2 regions of the Acidovorax cavernicola genome follow, and region 2 is predicted to be linked to the other one. Evidence: riboswitches for the same ligand, from Rfam matches in the RefSeq annotation. Region 2 holds a riboswitch; the other holds the start of a gene.

Region 1 (3,370 bases), on a different contig from region 2:
TTGCTCGCCCTCGAGCTTGGTCTGGCCGTACACGCTGAGCGGGCCGGTCGCGTCATCTTCCTTCCAGGGGCGGGTGCCGCTGCCGTCGAAGACATAGTCGGTGGAGTAATGCACCATCAGCGCGCCGATCTGCTGCGCGGCCTCGGCCACCACGCCGGGCGAGGTGGCGTTGAGCTTGCGCGCGAAGTCGGGCTCGCTCTCGGCCTTGTCGACGGCAGTGTGCGCGGCGGCATTGACGATCACGTCGGGGCGCACCGCCAGCACCGTCTCGGCCAGCTGCTCGGGACGGCTGAAGTCGGCGTGGAAGTCGGTGCTGTCGAAGTCCAGCGCGACCAGCTCGCCGAGCGGCGCGAGGCTGCGCTGCAGCTCCCAGCCGACCTGTCCACCCTTGCCAAGCAGCAGCAGCTTCATGCGCCAGCCTTCGCCGTGGCGTCGTACTGCTTCTCGACCCACTCGCGGTACGCGCCGCTTTGCACGTTGCGCACCCAATCGCCGTTGGCGAGGTACCACTCGACGGTCTTGCGGATGCCGGTGTCGAAGGTCTCGGCCGGCTTCCAGCCGAGTTCGCGTTCGAGCTTGCGTGCGTCGATGGCGTAGCGGCGGTCGTGGCCCGGGCGGTCCGTGACGTAGGTGATCTGTTCCTTGTACGGCTTGCCGTCGGCGCGCGGGCTCAGCTCGTCGAGCAGCGCGCACACGGTGTTGACGATCTCGATGTTGGGCTTCTCGTTCCAGCCGCCGACGTTGTAGGTCTCGCCCAGCGTCCCGGCTTCGAGCACGCGGCGGATGGCGCTGCAGTGGTCCTTCACGTAGAGCCAGTCGCGCACCTGCATGCCGTCGCCGTACACGGGCAGGTTCTTGCCGGCCAGTGCGTTGACGATCATCAGCGGGATCAGCTTCTCGGGGAAGTGGAACGGGCCGTAGTTGTTCGAACAGTTGGTGGTGACCACCGGCAGGCCGTAGGTGTGGTGCCAGGCGCGCACGAGGTGGTCGCTGGCGGCCTTGCTGGCCGAGTACGGGCTGTTGGGCTCGTACTTGTTTTCTTCGGTGAAGGCCGGGTCGGTCTTGGAGAGCGAACCATAGACCTCGTCGGTCGACACGTGCAGGAAGCGGAAGGCCGCCTTCTGGTCGGCCGGAAGGGCGTTCCAGTAGCCGCGCACCGACTCGAGCAGGCGGAAGGTGCCGAGCACGTTGGTCTGCACGAAGTCTTCCGGGCCGTGGATCGAGCGGTCGACGTGCGATTCCGCGGCAAAGTTCACGACGGCACGCGGTTTGTGTTCGGCCAGCAGGCGGTCGAGCAGCGCGCTGTCGCCGATGTCGCCCTGCACAAAGATGTGATTCGCGTTGCCCTTGAGCGATGCGAGGGTCTCGAGGTTGCCCGCGTAGGTCAGCTTGTCGAGGTTCACGACGGGCTCGTCGCCTTGCGCGATCCAGTCGAGCACGAAATTGGCGCCAATGAAGCCTGCGCCGCCGGTCACCAAGATCATGGGGTTCCCTGCCTGTAGAAAAAAGTTTGCTTTACGGAAAATTAACAGTCAATTATCCCATCGGCGCGCAGTGCCGATGTACAGGGGTTGGCCGCCTTGCGGACCCCGCCTACAATCGCCCCCACTGCAGGAGAGCGGGCTTCCACGGAGGCCCTACCGAAGGCGCAAACTCCCATAAACGCTCAGGTCGGCCCGACGAGGTTCCAGGAAGAAATCAGGAACTTCGGCAAGGGGTCAGTACTGCAAATCATCGATACGGCCGTCTGGAGAGCCGCCACGCCATGTGGCGCACCGAAGGAGCAAACCCGCTGCGGGTGCAGCAGGGTGAATCTCTCAGGTACCGAGGACAGGGGGAGCGGCAACTTGGACAGCGGTCGTCCAGTTGCTTGCTATTTGTTCAATAGCACTCCACGCCCGCCGTTCAAGCGCTGCAAACTCAAAGGTACTTGAAATGCGCGTGATCGTTCTTGGCGCCGGCCTGCTCGGCGTGACTTCGGCTTACTACCTCCAGCAACTCGGCCACGAAGTGACCGTGATCGACCGGCAGGCCACCCCGGCCGCCGAAACCAGCTTCGCCAACGGCGGCCAGATCTCGGTCAGCCATGCCGAACCGTGGGCCAATCCGAGCGCGCCGCTGAAGGTGCTGCAATGGCTCGGCAAGGAAGATGCGCCGCTGCTGTTCCGCATCCGCGCCGACATGCGCCAATGGCTCTGGGGCCTGCAGTTCCTGCGCGAATGCACCCCGGCGCGCACCCGCCATAACATCGAACAAATCGTGCGTCTTGGTACATACAGCCGCGACATGTTGCAGCAATTGCGTCGAGACACCGGCCTGAGCTACGACCAGCGCACGCAAGGCATCCTGCACTTCTATACGACGCAGAAGGAATTCGACGGCGCCCTCGCGCCTGCCGAGCAGATGCGAGCCCTGGGCTGCGAACGCCAGGTGATCTCGGCCGACGAGGCCATCCGGATCGAACCCGCCCTCGCCCACATCCGCCCCCAACTCGCCGGCGCCACATACACCGCCGAAGACGAGTCGGGCGACGCCAACCGCTTCGCGCGCGAACTCGTGAAGCTGGCCGAGGCGGCCGGCGTGAAGTTCCTCATGAGCCACACGGTGACCGCGCTGCGCGAAGCCGGCGGCAGCATCGACCACGTCGAGGCGACCGACAGCGAAGGCCGCTTCCAGCGCATCCGCGGCGACGCCTTCGTGCTCGCGATGGGTTCGCTGAGCCCGCTGTACGCGGCGCCGCTGGGCATCCGCCTGCCGATCTACCCGGCCAAGGGCTACTCGGTGACGCTGCCCGTGAAGGACGCCTCCAAGGCCCACCAGGTCTCGCTGACCGACGATGAATACAAGCTGGTGTTCTCGCGCTACACGTCGGAATCGGGCGACCGTCTGCGCATCGCCGGCACGGCCGAACTCAACGGCTACGACCGCGACCTGAACCGCGTGCGCTGCGAAGCCATCGTGCGGCGCGTCGAAGAACTGTTCCCCGGCGCCGGCGACACCGAGCGCGCCCAGTTCTGGACCGGCCTGCGTCCCGCCACGCCGAGCAACGTGCCGCTGATCGGCAAGACGAAGCTGCCGAACCTGTTCCTCAACACCGGCCACGGCACGCTCGGCTGGACGCACGCCTGCGGCTCGGGCAAGTCGATCGCACGCATCGTGAGCGGACTGGCGCCCGAGGTCGACTTCACGTTCGCCGGCATGCCGGCGCCCGCGTCGCGCGCCGTGCAGCCCGCTCTGGGCTGACACGGCACCCGCCCTGGGTCATGCCTTGAACGTGACCCAGGGCTTGAGCCGCACGGCGCAGCGAATCAGCCCCGCACTTTCCTGCGCATCGATCACCGCGCCGATCGGCTTGTAGGCCTGCGGCGCC
Region 2 (3,370 bases):
GTTGGCCAGCGACGGGTCGGCGCGCAGCGCTTCGTTCACTTCGGTGATCTCGCCCGACACGGGCATGAACACGTCGGCGGCGGCCTTCACCGACTCGACCACACCGGCAACCTCGCCCTGCGCGAAGGTCTTGCCGACTTCGGGCAGGTCGACGAACACCACGTCGCCCAGCGCGTCCTGCGCATGCACGGTGATGCCGACGGTGGCAGCGCCGCCTTCGGCCGCCACCCATTCATGGTCCTTGGTGTACTTGATGCTCATGAAAAAACTCCTCGTGGAAAAAATGAATCGGGGTGCAGAGCCTAGCCGGGTCGGCGAGGCGCTTGAAAAATCAGCCGCGGTAGTAGCGCGTCGGCACGAAGGGCATGGTCGAGACTTCCATCGGCACCGGCTTGCCCCGCACGATGGCCTGCACGCGCGTGCCGGGCTCGGCAAAGGCGGCGGCCACGTAGCCCATGGCGACGCAACGGTCGGCCGTGGGGCCGAGCAGGCCGCTGGTCACGGTGCCGATGTCGTGGCCTTCGAGCGATTGCAGCAGCGTGCCGTCGCGCACCGGAATGCGTTCCAGCGCCACCAGACCGACGCGCTTGCGCGTGAGCGTCTCGTGGTCGGTGTGACCGGCCGCGCCCGAGGCGACGGCGGCCAGCTGGGCCAGCACCTTGGCCGCGCCCGGAAAGCCGCCTTCGCGCGCGCCACCGGCGCGGCGCACCTTCTGGATCGCCCAGTTGAGCGAGGCTTCGACCGGCGTGGTGGTGGTGTCGATGTCGTTGCCGTACAGGCACAGGCCGGCTTCCAGCCGCAGCGAGTTGCGCGCGCCCAGGCCGACGGGCTTCACCTCGGGCTGCGCGAGCAGCAGGCGGGCCAGCGCCTCGGCATCCTTGGCGGCCACCGAGATCTCGAAGCCGTCTTCGCCGGTGTAGCCGCTGCGGGTGACGAAAGCGGGAATGCCGCCGATCTGCACCGCGCCGCCGGTCATGAACACGAAGCGCTCGATGCCGGGCGACAGCCGCGCCAGCGTGGCGGCGGCCTGCGGGCCCTGCAGCGCCAGCAGGGCGTGGTCAGGCAGGGGCTGCACCTCGCAGCGCGCGCCGATCCTGTTCTGGATGTGGGCGAGGTCGGCCACCTTGCAGGCGCCGTTGACGATCACGAAGAGCGAGCCGTTGCCTTCGTTGAAGAACATCAGGTCGTCGAGGATGCCGCCCTCGTCGTTCAGCAGCAGGCCGTAGCGCTGCTTGCCGGCGGGCAGGTCGACCACGTCGACGGGCATCAGGGTCTCGAAGGCGGCGGCGGCGTCGGGGCCGACCAGGCGCAACTGGCCCATGTGGGAAATGTCGAAGAGGCCCGCCGCGTCGCGCGTGTGCTTGTGCTCGGCCATCAGGCCGGCGGGGTACTGCACGGGCATGGCGTAGCCGGCGAAGGGCACCATGCGGGCGCCGAGCTCCACGTGGAGGTCGTACAGTGGGGTCTTGAGAAGTTGAGCGTCGGAAGCGGAAGAAGCAGCCACGGGGCACTCCAAAGGGGCAGTCGAAATCCATGGCTGCAACGCCACGGGCCACCCCTGCTGTCCGCTTTACCTGAGAGATTCGCCCCACGATCGGGGTTTGCTCCTTCGGTGGGCCATCGTTGCACCCGGGGTGCAGTGGCCTCTCTCCAGCAAGGAAACGCCGGTGGTTGCCGGCGTCTTGTCAGTCCTTTTGCCTGAGCGTTCGGGGAACCCCTGCGCCTTCGGCGGCCCCGTCGCGCGGGGCTCTCTCCTGACCCGACGAGTGTAGTGGATCGAGCGGCCGGGCCCGACGGCTCAGTGCACGGTTTCGGCCGGCGGCAGCAGCTTGTCGATGCGCTCGCGCAGCGAGTCGGCGCGCTCGGGGCCGGCGCTCTTCTCGATCTCGGAGAGCATCAGCGCGGCGATGGTCAGCATGGCCTCGCGGTCGCGGGCCTCGCGCAGGGCGTCGCGCATCTGGTTGGCGAAGCGCGGGTCGCGGCGCACGAACATGCGCTCGCAGATGTCGAACAGGAACATGCGCGTGGTGGCCAGCGAGCGCTTGCCGTCGAAGCTGTCGGCCGACGTGGCGACCTGGATCGGCTCCGCGGCCGGGACGGGCGTGGGGGCGGGAGCGGGTGGCACCGGGGCCGGCCGCGCCTCCTGCAGGTAGCCCCGCTGCATCAGCCCCTGGATCGCCTGCTCGGCCTCGACACGGCTGGGAAACAGGGGGCTGAAGTCGGTCAGCGTGCGCCGGCCGTCGGCCATCAGCAGCAGCGCGCGCTCACGCTGGCTGAGCGTGCGCTGCCCGGCCTGGAGTTCGTCGCGTGCCTTCTCGGTCTTGGTGGGGAACATGGCGGCCACAGCTTTCGGAGGTCGAAGGCTGCAGCATCGTTGCAAGTGGTGACATCTTCGTGAACCATTTGCCTACAGGGGGATTGGGGCGCGAATGCGTCCGTGTCAGGTGCCCGCGCTCTCCTTGCGGATCAGCCAGCGCGGGCCCACGCGCTGAAGTTCGAGGGTCTTGCGGTCGGTCTCGGTCAGCGCATCGGCGCGGTAGACCTGCCGGAACTGCGCGCTGGCGGAGGTGCCCTGGATGCTGATCACCAAGCCCTCGATGCCCACGCTGATGCGCGACTTGCCCGTGATGCGGGCGCGCCGGTCGGCCTCCCAGCGCTCGCGGGTCTGGCCGCGCGCCGGGGTGAAGTCGGGCGCGTAGGCCGCGAGGTAGCGCTCCACGTCACGCGCGGACCAGGCAGCAGCCCAGGCGCGCACGGCGGTTTCGACTTCGGCGAGGCTGGCGATGGGGTTCGCCGCAACGGCGGGCGCCGTGGCCGGTACCGCCGGTGCGCCCGGCGTGGCCGCGAAACCGGCCGTGGCCAGCAGGCCGGCGGCGGCGAGGCTGCAACCTTGGGCGGCGATTCGATGCATGGCGTCCTTTTCCTTCTTCTGCTCTGTCAGGCTCGACGTCGAAGCTTGCGTCGATTCTGGCAGTGAAAGAGGGGACGCGTGGCGTTGAATCGCCCACGGATTTCCGTGGTCTGTTGCTCAGAGCGCGAGGTCGAACTCAGGCCGCCGCAGCCTCACCCGTCATCACCTGCACCGTGCGGTTGCGAAGCCGCAAGGCCAGCACGGTCGCGACGCACAGCACGCACAGCACCACCGTGAGCGTCGTGCCGAGCCCGCGTGCGTCCGACAGCATGCCGAACAGCGGCGACACCAGCCCGCCGACCGAGAGCGCGAGCCCGAGCGTGATGCCGCTGGCGGTGGCCGGGTTGCGCGGCAGGTAGTCCTGCGCGAGCGTCACCTGCGCGGCGAAGGGCAGGAACATGCTCATGCCGAGCCACGCGGTGCAGGCCAACGCCATGCCGGGCGTCGATGCGAGCACGA

Evidence for each region. Region 2 has a riboswitch for glycine ahead of gcvT (glycine cleavage system aminomethyltransferase GcvT). Riboswitches for the same ligand answer to the same signal wherever they lie in the genome.
Region 1: another riboswitch for glycine. It lies ahead of D3H34_RS25310 (D-amino acid dehydrogenase); the one in region 2 lies ahead of gcvT (glycine cleavage system aminomethyltransferase GcvT).

The regions. Positions count from the first base shown of each region.
Region 1 covers NZ_QXMN01000043.1:17,452-20,821, forward strand. Annotated here, with positions in the region: gene rfbD (dTDP-4-dehydrorhamnose reductase) at 1-411, opposite strand, end outside; gene rfbB (dTDP-glucose 4,6-dehydratase) at 408-1,484, opposite strand; glycine riboswitch at 1,602-1,692, shown strand; glycine riboswitch at 1,738-1,844, shown strand; gene D3H34_RS25310 (D-amino acid dehydrogenase) at 1,936-3,243, shown strand; gene D3H34_RS25315 (RtcB family protein) at 3,262-3,370, opposite strand, start outside.
Region 2 covers NZ_QXMN01000004.1:81,504-84,873, forward strand. Annotated here, with positions in the region: gene gcvH (glycine cleavage system protein GcvH) at 1-261, opposite strand, end outside; gene gcvT (glycine cleavage system aminomethyltransferase GcvT) at 332-1,504, opposite strand; glycine riboswitch at 1,552-1,664, opposite strand; glycine riboswitch at 1,677-1,767, opposite strand; gene D3H34_RS06340 (hypothetical protein) at 1,799-2,335, opposite strand; gene D3H34_RS06345 (L,D-transpeptidase Cds6 family protein) at 2,441-2,911, opposite strand; gene D3H34_RS06350 (MFS transporter) at 3,048-3,370, opposite strand, start outside.